Regions from separate parts of the Saccharopolyspora tripterygii genome, predicted to be linked through region 1. Evidence: riboswitches for the same ligand, from Rfam matches in the RefSeq annotation. Region 1 holds a riboswitch; each other region holds the start of a gene.

Region 1 (4,092 bases):
CTACCACCAACCCCAACCAACCAAGGCGTAACAGCCCCCGTCAGGCAAGCACCGAAGGTGCTTTCTCAGTACCCCACCTGAGCAACCCGCAGCGCCGGGGGTTCTGAGGCGGTTCTCCTGTGAGGACGCCTCGACGCCGTGCATTGGCATACATAAGTCGAGGCGCCCGGAGCAGGAGGACCGCCTCAGGTTCCCCCACCCGCACCGCCAAGCAAGCCGACCACCGGAACAGACGAAAAAGAGCCCCGCGCTCAACCGGCCTGGGGGTCGCTGGGAGCGCGGGGCACTTTGGAGGTCCACCCCTGGGGGTCAGGTGGACTGGTGGTCACCGTACCAATCCGACCGATGGGTCGGTACTCACAGGGCTGAATCTCGTAACCAAAAAGAGACTAAGCGGCCAACCCGCTGTCACCGCTGACGGCGCGCACGACTCCGGCGACGTGTTCGGCGGAGAGCTCCTCCAGCCGCAGGCTGGGTCCGCCCAGGGCTGTGGCCACCTGGTTCGCCAGTCCGAGCTTGACGTGTCCGCTCTCGCAGTCGACGACGACGGAGGCCGTTCCGGTGCCGGCGAGGACCCGCGCGGCGCGCAGGGCGTCGTCGAAGGCCTGGGCGGAGCGGGTGCCCTGGACGCCGACGGTGGCCTTGCCGTCGGTGAGCAGCACGACGAGCGGCCTGCGCTGCGGGTCCCGGGTGCTCTCGGTACGGATGACGTGCTCGGCGCGCAGGAGGCCGTCGGCGAGCGGGGTCCTGCCTCCGGTGCGCATCCGGCGGAGCCGGGCCGCGGCGATGTCGACGGACGAGGTGGGCGGGAGCGCCACTTCGGCCTGGTCGCCGCGGAAGGTGATCACGCCGACCTTGTCGCGGCGCTGGTAGGCGTCTCGCAGCAGGGACAGCACGGCGCCGCTGACGGCGGTCATCCGGTCGCGGGCGGCCATCGATCCGGAGGCGTCGACGACGAAGAGCACGAGGTTGCCCTCGCGCCCTTCGCGCAGGGCTCGTCGCACGTCTTCGGAGCGCAGCACGAGCCCGGGACCGCTGCGCCCGCGCGCGGCCTGGTGGGGTGCGGCGGCGGCCAGCGTCGCGGTCACGTGCAGGCCGTGGCCGTCGACGGTGGTCGCGCGGGTGGTGCGCCCGCTGCGCGAGCGGGCGCGGGACCGGCGGCCGGGGGCTCCTTCGCCGAGCCCCTGCACTTCCAGGAGCCGGGCGCGGAAGGACGGACCGGTGCCGGCCGGGGTGCGCTCGGTGTCACCGCTGCCGGACTGCTCCTGCTGCTCTCCCCCTCCACCGCCGGTGGGTCCGGTGGGCTCGTCCTGCGGCTCGCCTCCGCCGGGGCCGCCGTCCGGACCGCCGTCGGGGTCGTCGTCGGGATCCTCCGGCTGCTGGTCGTCGGCCTGGTCCGCGGCGTCGGAGAGCGCCTGCTGCAACTGGTCCTCGGCCATCCCGGGTTCGTCGAACGGGTCGCGGCGACGCCGGTGCGGCAGCGCGAGCCGGGCCGCGGCCTCGACGTCCTCCTCGGCCACGGCTTCGGCGCCGCGCCAGGCGGCGTGAGCGACGGCGGTGCGCGCCAGCACGAGGTCGGCGCGCATGCCGTCGACGTCGAAGGCCGCGCACAACGCGGAGATCCGCCGCAGCTCGGTGTCGGGCAGCTGGACCTTCTCCACGCGAGCGCGGGCGGCGCTGATGTGCTCGGCGAGCTCGGCGTCCGCGTCGGCCCACTGGGCGGCGAACCCGGCGGGATCGGCTTCGAAGGCGAGCCGGCGGCGGACGACCTCGGTCCGGGTCTCGACCTCGCGCGATGCGGCGACCTGCACGGTGAGGCCGAAGCGGTCGAGCAGCTGCGGCCGCAGTTCGCCCTCTTCCGGGTTCATGGTGCCGACGAGCAGGAACGACGACGCGTGCGAGACGGAGACGCCGTCGCGCTCGACGTGCGCCCGGCCCATGGCGGCGGCGTCGAGCAGCAGGTCCACGAGGTGGTCGTGCAGCAGGTTGACCTCGTCGACGTAGAGCACACCGCGGTGCGCTCCGGCGAGCAGGCCGGGCTGGAAGGCGCGGACGCCTTCGGTGAGGGCGCGTTCGAGGTCGAGCGAGCCGATGAGCCGGTCTTCGGTGGCGCCGACGGGCAGCTCGACGAGCTGCGCCGGCGTGCGGGTGCCGGTGTCGCCGTGCGGTGCGTCGGGGCACTGCGAGTCGGGGGCGGCCGGGTCGCAGCCGAAGCGGCAGCCGTCGACGACGTCCAGCGGCGGCAGCAGCGCGGCGAGGGCGCGCACGACGGTCGACTTGGCCGTGCCCTTCTCGCCGCGCACCAGCACACCGCCGATGCGCGGGTGCACCGCGTTGAGCAGCAGCGCGAGCCGCAGGTCGTCGTGGCCGACCACAGCGGAGAAGGGGAAGCGAGGGGCAGCGGACATGCCGGTGTGGTTCCTTCCTCGGGGTGCGGACGCCCCGCTGTCGGGAACAAGGGGCCGCAGTGTCCTGACTCCCGGATCGTCACGGCCTCCGGCCTTCCCAGGTCACCCCGGTGGCTCTCGCGGGAGGTCCGCTCCCCGGTCACAGTGGCGCCGACCGTGCCGGACTCGCACCGGCTTCCTGCCAACACCCCTTGCAAACGGATTCACCGACATCGTTCCAGACGTCGATCAAGCGCCCAACCTCCTGGCGCCGCAACTCACATCTCAGCGGCCGGCGGTGACGCCCGCGCGGCGCGGTTCGCGGCGCATGTCGATGTGCGGAATGCCGTCTTCGAGGTATTCCTCACCGGTTTCGACGAAGCCGAAGGAGGCGTAGAAGTCCTTGGCGTAGGTCTGCGCGGACAGCACGGCGGGCGAGTTCTGCACCTCGGCGACGGCGGCGCGCATCAGCTTGCGTCCGAGGCCGAGGCCGCGCGCGCTCTTGGCGGTGCAGACGCGACCGATGCGGTAGGTGCCGTCGGGGTCTTCGAGCAGCCGCAGGTAGCCGAGCACGTAGTCGTCGGCGGAGTCGACCCAGAAGTGCCGGGTCGAATCCTCCAGGTCGCGCCCGTCGAGCTCGGGGTAGGCGCACTCCTGCTCGACGACGAAGACGTCGACGCGCAACCGCAGCATCCGGTAGAAGTCGTAGGCGTCCAGGTCCGCGGTGTAAGCGCGTTGCACGGCGGTCGCGAGCGGCTGAAGGGTCACTCTTACCTGGATATCACAGGACTTCCCGGTTTCCCGAACTCATCGGCGGCCGGAGTTGTGCAGACCACTCGCGCACGGGCTCAGGGCGTGTAGGCCGACAGCTTCGTGTAGACGCCGGGCGTGCCGGGACGACCGCATCCGGTTCCGTAGGACACCACGCCGATGAGCCGTCCGTCGGCGACGATCGGCCCGCCGGAGTCGCCGGCGCAGGCGTCCCGCCCGCCTTCGGGGTATCCGGCGCAGAACATGCTGCGCGGGTCGTAGTTCGGGTACGCGGAGCGGCAGCTCTCGTCCGGGGCCACCGGCACTTCCACGGACCGGAGGGTGTCGGAGGGCGGTCCGTCTTCGCTGGTCCGGCCCCATCCGTAGACGCGAGCCTGGGTGCCGGGCCGGTAGGGCGACTGGTCGCCCGGCTCGACCACGGGCAGCGGGCGCTGCGGCAGGGGCGTGCTGAGCTTGAGCACCGCGAGGTCGTCGCCGGTGGTGAAGTCCTCGTACCGCGGGTGCACCCACACGCTGTCGACCTCGGCTTCGGTGCCCTCCGAGCTGCGCAGGTCGGTGCGTCCGGCGACCACCTTGAGGTCGCTGGGCGAGCGCTCCGCCCCGGTGAGCGGGTCGTGCGCGCAGTGCGCCGCGGTGACGACCTCGCCCGCGCGGATCAGGGTGCCGCCGCAGAAGTGGTTGCCGTACCGGTCGGTGAGCGCGACGACCCAGGGCGCGTCCTGGGTGTCGGCGCCGGAGCCGCCGAGGATTCGGGACTGCGGCTGGTCGTCGCCGGTGACCGCCGGTTCGGCGTGGGCGGCGGGGCTCGTGCTGGCCAGCGCGGTGACCGCCCCGGCGATGGCGAGCGCGCGCAGCGCCCGGGTCTTGTCGGCGGATCCCTGTTCGCGGCCCAAAGCGGGTGCCTCCAGCTGTCGCGGTCATCGACGGAGCGGAC
Region 2 (4,092 bases), on a different contig from region 1:
CGCAAGCGGCCCCTTCGACGGCGTTGCTCTTAAGTCACCCCAAACACCTGCCGGCCGACCAACCTGAGCGCAGGTACCCTGTTCACTCTGCTATTGGCTGTTGCTGCGCTTTGTCGTGCACGTCGTGGGACGTGATCAGTAGTCGTCGCGACCCCAACCGATCGCGAATACCTGTCGGCACCCCGAATCGCACTGGCGACAAGTGGAAACACCCGCCCGACCTTGGGAGAAGACCGGGCGGGGTACCCGTCGCTATGGTGCCGTTGCCGGCGAGGCTGTCGTGGTCGGTCGTTGTTTTCGGGGCTCGTTGAGCAGGCCGAAGGCGAAACCGAGGACCGTCCACATTCCGGCGAGTTCAGCGAGTGAGGACAAGCGGAAGCGCCACAGCAACGCAGCGGGCACGTCCGGGGGTACGGGATCCGGGTTCGACGGCCAAGCCCATAGGACGAGACCGGTCAACACGATTCCTCCGGCAGCTGCCGCAGTACTGCGACGCGCCGGTGACCATCCGTGAACAGCCAGGTACCGGTGCAGGTAGCCGACCGCGTGCAGGATCGCGATACCCGCCACGATCAGCGAAAAGTACGCGACAGTACGGAAAGTGACCGTTTCCCCGTCCCCCACTCCCGGTGGGTTCGCAGGATATTTCAGCGCCGGTAGCAGCGACACGGCGAGAAACCCGGACGCAGCGAGCTGGAGGCTCCGTCCGAAGTCGGTTCGCGCGGGCAGCCGGTGTCGGTTGTGGGCGAACACGACCGCGAAGATCGTCCCGATCGCCAACCCGACGACAAGCGCGGCGACCATGCCGCCGACCACCTGGGTTGGGCGGCTGAACAACTCCTCGTGGGCGTGCTCACCGGCGGCGTGCGAGCGTGCCTCCTCGACCTCGAGCGCAGCGCGGAGCGGGGTTTCGACCAGCAGAAGCGAGAACAGCGCGGCCGTGAGGCCGGCGAGCAGCCCCGCCAGCAAGCCCCGCCGCAGGAAAGTGGCGAACGGCGAGCTCATGAGCGTCCCCGTTCAGTGGCAGGGCACGCCGAGGGCGTGCCGGCCGTCGTGAGTGAACTCGTGGATGGTGTCCGCCGCCTGCGCGAGCACCGCACCGTTTTCCTGAAGCACGACGTAGAGCACAACGATCGCGAACGCGGCCAAGGCCCAAGCCCAGACGGGAACGTGGATGCGCTGCGCAGCGGGCAGACCAGCGGTGGTCATGTCAAAACCTGCCTTCCATCTCTCGTGGAACGTGGTGTCACTGCCGCAGCCGGTCTCCTGGCTTCCGGATCAATGCTCCCCTGGCCTTCCCAGACACCGACGCGGTGTCCAGTGGCGAGATCAGGGTCGCTCCCCGGTCACAGTGGCGAGGACCACGCCGGAATTCCACCGGCTTCCCGTGCACTGCGGCAGCAGAAGAGTACGAGGAGATCGCCGAGCCCACAACAGCCGATCCCGCGACGAACCTCACTGCATCGGTTCTCCAGCACATCAGGTCCAATGCCGGGGTGCAGGATTCATCAAAAGCCGCTCTGGACCAGACCACTCGCTCGCTGGCACGCCCCCTCGCCGACGCCGACGACGTCGTGGCATGGGAATCGTACTGCGACGAGGCCAACGGATTCTTGGCGCGCGACGTGCAAGCCTGGCAGCGTTTGGCCGGGTTTCAACATCACCGCGCGGGCACGGTACTGGTGGCTTTTCGGGCTTCGTGGCTGGCGCTGTGCGCGACAGTCCCCGAACACCACTTCGCCTGGCCTGTTCCTTCGCTGGCCGAAGCATCCGTTGTGGTCGACGCGGACGGGTTGGTGCACGGCCTTGTTCTGCGTGATCGATCTTGCGCAAACGCCTGGTGGCCCAACGTTTCCCACTTCCTCGCACCGCTCACCCGTGGACTGGCGGCCATCGGCGGCCCACCAGCCGACAGCGATCAGTACTGGGGCAACGCCGTCGGCTTGATCGGCGAGGTGCTGCGACGGCTCGCCGCGAACGGGGCAGGAGGTGACGTGCTCGCCACAGCAGTGCAACTGCGCGCTGAGACTGGCCGAGCAGATCTGCTCGACTTCGGTGCGACGCAGAGCAGTTTGTGGTCCCGGCGTCGGACGTGCTGCCAGTTGTGGCGATCCGGCACTGGTTACTGCACAGAATGCCCACTCCACAACGCCCCACGCCGACAGGCGTGATGAACGCCCCAACGGCTTTGGCAACTGGGACTTCTGGCAGTACGCGAAGGAGAGCAAGGTGGCGGGCATCTTCGGCAACACCGGCCTGAACCTGCACCGAGGGCCGGAGCGCCTCGATCTCCTGGGTAGCTGTTCCTTAGTCAGCAACGGCTGCTTCACGAGGAGGGCCCGCACAACGCGGGTGGCCCGTTCCGATTTCCGAGGCCCGGGGCATGGAACGGGTTGTGAACACGGAGCACGGGGCACGCCACGGGACGGCGCAGTTCGGGCCTCGCACCGCCATCAGGGATGCCTCGCTTGATCAGGCAGACCTCACGCGTTCCGCACCGTGCTCCCGAAGACCTTCGCTTACCAGCCGAAAGCCTCACACTTGCGTCGGCCTCAACCACGAGCCCAGTATCCCGCGCGCACAGAACCGATCAGTCCATGTATTCACCAGCTGCTGACTCACCTAGCTCCTACGCGCAGAACAGAGCGTGATCGGTCAATTCCACTGCGTATCTACGATCGTGGTTAGTAGACATTCGCGGATCTTTCCAGTAGCTTTCGCGATCGGGCCGCGGGGAGCCCTCGCTGACACACCGTGAGGTGGGATCCGCTCATCGCAAGCGGAAGGTCCTGCCAGGACAGAGGAGGCTTTCGCAAACGTGGCGTCACACCGACTCAAACAGTCGATGAAGGCAGCGCTCGCGGCATCCGCGATTGCCATGATGGCCGGAACCATCGCGATCCCCGCTGGCGCGCAGCCCTCGGACCCCCTTGAGGAATACAAGAAACTCGGGGCGGACGCGGCTAAAGCCGAGGAAGACCTCAGCGACGCCGAGATGGCCATGGATTCCAACGAAGCCGAGCTGGCCAAGGCCAAAGCCTCAGTCGAACAAGCTAAGACGATCGAAGATCAAGCCCGAGGCGAGCAGGGAAAGCTCCAGGGGGAGGTCGACCGCCTTGCCGGTTCGGCCTACCGCGGCACTCGCGTGGACGAATTCACTGCTGGGCTGACCAGTAAGAACCCGGATGATTTCCTCGACCAGGCCACCATGCTCGGCGCGTTAGCCAGCGACAACAAGCAGGTGCTCAACGGATTCAAGGACGCCACTCAGCGCGCCCAACGCGCTCGTGAGCAAGCACAAGAAGCCGAGACCAGTGCCCAAGTGGCCACCGACGAAGCCGCGCGTCTCGTCGGCGAAGTCCGACAGCGCAAAAGGGATCTCGACGGCCAGATTAAAGCCGTCCGCCAGGCGCTCAATGACCTCGACGACTCCGATCGGAAACGCCTGCAAGGCCCCGTCGATGATGGCGAGTACCTCGGGCCGCCCGGGGCAGCGAACGCGGCACTGCAGGCAGCGTTGTCCAAGCGTGGTTCGGAGTACGTGTGGGGCTCGAAGGGACCAACCACCTTCGACTGTTCGGGGCTGACCCAGTGGGCCTACAAGCAGGCCGGGATCTCAATCCCACCGAGCAGCCGCACCCAGTGGTCGGTTGGCCGGTCGGTGTCCAAGGACCAGCTCCAGCCCGGCGACCTCGTGTTCTACGACGACGGGAGCGGCGATCCCTCGACGATCCACCACGTAGGGATGTATGTCGGCGACGGGAAAATCGTCGACGCACCGACCGAGGGACAGCTCGTCGACGTGCGCTCAATCAAGGGCGACGGCCACTACATCGGAGCGCGCCGGATCGTGGGCTGACCGCACCCCACACCACCCTTGTCACGACCCCAGATCAGTCCAAAGCAGACCGGCAATCAAAGCGGTTCTGATAGATAGGCCGGCGGTGCTGATCCCAACGTCGAGAAGTCGAGCACCAAGATGAGGCGGTCCGGCCGCAGACGCCCGCAAAGTCAGGACGGTCGGACCGGCGCATTCGCTGCAACAGCTGGAATCTCCGCGAGTCAACCACTAGGCCGTTTGGCGGGGTCGAC
Region 3 (4,092 bases), on a different contig from region 1:
TGATCACCGTCAGCGTGCTCAAGCACACGGGCGTCTTCGAATACCTCGCCATCTGGGCCGCCCAGCAGAGCCGCGGGAAATCGTTCCGCCTGATGATCATCCTCGTCCTGCTGACCGCGCTGGTCTCGGCGTTCCTCGACAGCGTCACGGTCATGCTCCTGATCGCGCCGGTCACCCTCGCCGTCTGCCAGCGGCTCCGGCTGCCCGTCGTCCCCTTCTTGATCGCCGAGGTGCTCGCGGCCAACATCGGCGGCACCGCGACCCTGATCGGCGATCCGCCCAACATCATGATCGGCAGCCGGGCGGGACTCACCTTCACCGATTTCCTCTACAACCTCGCACCGATCACCGTCATCCTGCTCGCGGTCTTCATCGGCATGTGCCGGGTGCTGTTCCGCAAGGCGTTCCTGGACGCCGACGAGCACATGGCCGAGATCATGGAGCTCGACGGCAGCGACGCCATCCACGACCACCGGCTCCTGCGGCGCTGCTTGATCGTCGTCGGCGCGGTCGTCGTCGCCTTCGTCCTGCACGGGCCGATCGGCATCGACCCGGCCTTCGTGGGCCTGCTCGGCGCCGGGCTGATGGTGCTGGTCTCGCAGACCACGGCGCCGCAGTTCCTCGAGGAGGTCGACTGGTCGACCCTGGTGTTCTTCATGGGGCTGTTCGTCATGGTCGGCGGGCTCGTCGACGTCGGGGTGATCGACACGCTCGGGCGCGCCGCGATCGATCTCGTCGGCGACAACTACTTCCTCGCCGCGGTCGGCCTGCTGATCGGGTCGGCGGTGATCGGCGGCATGATCGACACGATCCCCTTCGTGGCGACCACGATCCCGATCGTCGAGGAGCTCGTGGCCACGGTTCCGGACCCGGAGATCAGCCAGGCGCTGTGGTGGTCGCTGGCCCTCGGCGCCGACCTCGGCGGCAACGCCACCGCGATCGGCGCGAGCGCCAACGTCGTGGCGATCGGCTGGGCCTCCCGCAACGGGTACCCGATCAGCTTCTGGCAGTTCACCAAGTACGGCATGGTCGTCACCGCGGTGACCATCGCGCTGTCCACCCTCTACGTCTGGCTCCGCTACTTCGCGATGTAGCCCGACCCGGCCCCTCCACCAAGCTCTTTCACCGTCCGTTGTGGAGGGTGATGAACCCGGCCGGATCCCGTGCGCGACGGCCCGCGGGTTCCCTGTGACCGGAGTCTCATCAGCGCGTGTGCATCTGGAGAACCGCGACCTCACGGGCGGTGCTGGGCGCCGGCAACTCGTCCGCACCGGGCGCGCACATCGTGGAACTGCTTGCCAAAGGAAGTTTCGGCACTAACCTGGTGAGTGCTGGTGGTTCGTCCGCCCCGGTGCGACCGAGGTCGTGCGCAGGGACGGACGAGGCAAGAGGGAACCCGGTGCGAACCCGGGACTGCCCCGCAGCGGTGAGCGGGAACGACAGCCGTCACCGGTCGCACGACCGAAGACAAGCACTGGGCCGAGAGGCCCGGGAAGCGACGGCCACTAGGAACGCCCGGCCAGGCCGGGAAGCGCCCGCGAGTCCGAAGACCTGCCACCGGTGCGCGCGCCGCGGCGCGCGCTGATCCGAGGTCTCGAGGGAGGACCTGGCGGACGAACGGAAAGCGGTGCTGCCCGAAAGCGGCTGCCCGTGTCCGCCCGCACGCCTCCACGGCGACCTCGGAGCCTCTGATGTCGAGCTCGCGAGGAGAGGGCGTTGACCACCAAGATCGGATCTACCGTACTCGGCTACCCCCGGATCGGGCCGGACCGTGAACTCAAACGCGCGTTGGAGAGCTACTGGGCCGGGCGCAGCAGCGAGGAGGACTTGCGCGCCGTCGCGGGCAAGATCCGCGCCGACTCCTGGCGCTTCCTCGCCGACGCGGGCCTGGACTCGGTGCCGGGCAACACGTTCTCCTACTACGACCAGGTGCTCGACACCGCGGTCACCTTCGGCGCCGTGCCGTCCCGGTACGCCGAACTGGGGCTGAACCCGCTCGACACCTACTTCGCGATGGCCCGCGGTGTGGACTCCACCCCACCGCTGGAGATGACGAAGTGGTTCGACACCAACTACCACTACCTGGTCCCGGAGATCAGCCCGCAGGAACGGTTCTCGTTGACCGACCGGACGCCGGTGGAGCAGTTCCGCGAGGCAGCCGAGCAGGGCGTCACCACCCGGCCGGTGCTGGTCGGGCCGCTGACCTTCCTCCTGCTGTCCAAGCCCGCTGAAGGCGCCCCCGACTCGTTCGCACCGCTGGACAAGCTCGACGAGCTGCTGCCCGCTTACGCCGCGCTGCTGTCGGAGCTCAAGCAGGCCGGTGCCGAGTGGGTACAGCTCGACGAGCCCGCCTTCGCCGCCGACCGCACGCAGGCCGAGCTCGACGCGCTGCGCGAGGCCTACCGCCGGCTGGGCGAGCTCTCGGACCGCCCCGCGTTGCTCGTCGCCGGGTACTTCGGCGATCTCGGTGACGCGCTCGACGTGCTCGCCGACGCGCCGGTCGAGGCGCTCGGCCTCGACCTCGTCACCAGTCCCTCCGCTGTGGACAAGTTGCCCGCGCTCACGGGCCTGCGGACCAAGTCGCTGGTCGCCGGCCTCGTCGACGGCCGCAACATCTGGCGGACCGATCTCGACCAGGCGTTGACCACCGGCGCGACCCTGCTCGGCGTGGCCGACGAGGTCGCGATCGGCACCTCGTGCTCGCTGCTGCACGTCCCCTACGACGTCGAAGCCGAAACCCAGATCGACCCTCAGGTGAAGTCCTGGCTGGCCTTCGCCGCGCAGAAGGTCCAGGAGGTCGTCGTGCTGGGCCGCGCGCTGCGCGAGGGCCGCGAGGTCGTCGCCGACGCGCTCGCCGAGGCCGCCGCGGTGGTCGCCGACCGGGCCGCCGCCGACCGCGTCCGCAACGCCGAGGTCCAGACCCGGCTGCGCGCGCTTCGGCCCGCGGACTCCCGCCGCAATGACTACGCGCAGCGGCAGAAGGCCCAGGAGGAGGCGCTGCAGCTGCCCCCGCTGCCGACGACGACCATCGGTTCGTTCCCCCAGACGACCGACGTCCGCAAGGCTCGCGCTGCGCTGCGCAACGGCACGATCGACGCCGCCACCTACAAGCAGCGCATGCGCGACGAGATCCAGCGGGTCATCGAGCTGCAGGAAGAGCTCGGCCTGGACGTCCTCGTGCACGGTGAGCCCGAGCGCAACGACATGGTCCAGTACTTCTCCGAGCTCATGGACGGATTCGTCAGCACGCACAAGGGCTGGGTGCAGTCCTACGGGTCGCGGTGCGTGCGCCCGCCGATCCTCTTCGGCGACGTCTCCCGCCCGAACCCGATGACCGTCGAGTGGGCGACCTACGCGCAGAAGCTGACCGACAAGCCCGTCAAGGGCATGCTCACCGGCCCGGTCACCATCCTCGCGTGGTCGTTCGTCCGCGATGACCAGCCGCTGGCCGACACCGCCAAGCAGGTGGCGCTGGCCATCCGCGACGAGGTGCACGACCTCGAAGCGGCCGGTATCCGCGTGGTCCAGGTCGATGAACCGGCCCTGCGCGAGCTCCTGCCGCTGCGCGCCGCGCAGCAGAAGCACTACCTCGACTGGGCGGTGGAATCGTTCCGGCTGGCCACCTCCGGGGTCACCGACACCACCCAGATCCACACCCACCTGTGCTACTCGGAGTTCGGCGACGTGATCAACGCGATCGTGGCCCTGGAGGCCGACGTCACCAGCATCGAGGCCGCGCGCTCCCGCATGGAGGTGCTCTCGGACCTCAACGCGGTCGGGTTCGCCAAGGGCGTCGGTCCCGGTGTCTACGACATCCACTCGCCACGCGTGCCGGAGACCGACGAGGTGACCTCGCTGCTGCGCGCTGCGCTGGAATCCGTTCCCGCGCAGCGCTTGTGGGTCAACCCCGACTGCGGCCTCAAGACCAGGGGCTACGCCGAGGTCAACACGGCCCTCAAGAACGTGATCAGCGCGACCGCGGCGGTGCGTCCGACGCTGAGCTGATCACCAGGGTCACGGGAGGTGCCGTCTCCAACGCCACTGCCGGCACCCCCGTGGCCCTGCCCCTCCCCCGATCACGACCCCGCGGTG

What was found. A riboswitch is a leader RNA that binds a small molecule or an ion and turns the genes downstream of it on or off. The one in region 1 is predicted to bind cobalamin.
Region 2: another riboswitch for cobalamin. It lies ahead of ACYVF3_RS15965 (CbtB domain-containing protein); the one in region 1 lies ahead of ACYVF3_RS15475 (putative cobaltochelatase).
Region 3: another riboswitch for cobalamin. It lies ahead of metE (5-methyltetrahydropteroyltriglutamate--homocysteine S-methyltransferase); the one in region 1 lies ahead of ACYVF3_RS15475 (putative cobaltochelatase).

What each region holds. Positions count from the first base shown of each region.
Region 1 is NZ_BAAGZP010000018.1:351,745-355,836, forward strand. It holds gene ACYVF3_RS15470 (MFS transporter) at 1-31, shown strand, start outside; gene ACYVF3_RS15475 (putative cobaltochelatase) at 390-2,408, opposite strand; cobalamin riboswitch at 2,444-2,615, opposite strand; gene ACYVF3_RS15480 (GNAT family N-acetyltransferase) at 2,673-3,155, opposite strand; gene ACYVF3_RS15485 (S1 family peptidase) at 3,236-4,051, opposite strand.
Region 2 is NZ_BAAGZP010000020.1:12,794-16,885, reverse strand. It holds gene ACYVF3_RS15970 (CbtA family protein) at 253-1,005, opposite strand; gene ACYVF3_RS15965 (CbtB domain-containing protein) at 1,018-1,209, opposite strand; cobalamin riboswitch at 1,240-1,412, opposite strand; gene ACYVF3_RS15960 (hypothetical protein) at 1,497-2,171, shown strand; gene ACYVF3_RS15955 (C40 family peptidase) at 2,846-3,859, shown strand.
Region 3 is NZ_BAAGZP010000015.1:92,751-96,842, reverse strand. It holds gene ACYVF3_RS12360 (ArsB/NhaD family transporter) at 1-1,094, shown strand, start outside; cobalamin riboswitch at 1,319-1,573, shown strand; gene metE (5-methyltetrahydropteroyltriglutamate--homocysteine S-methyltransferase) at 1,717-4,005, shown strand.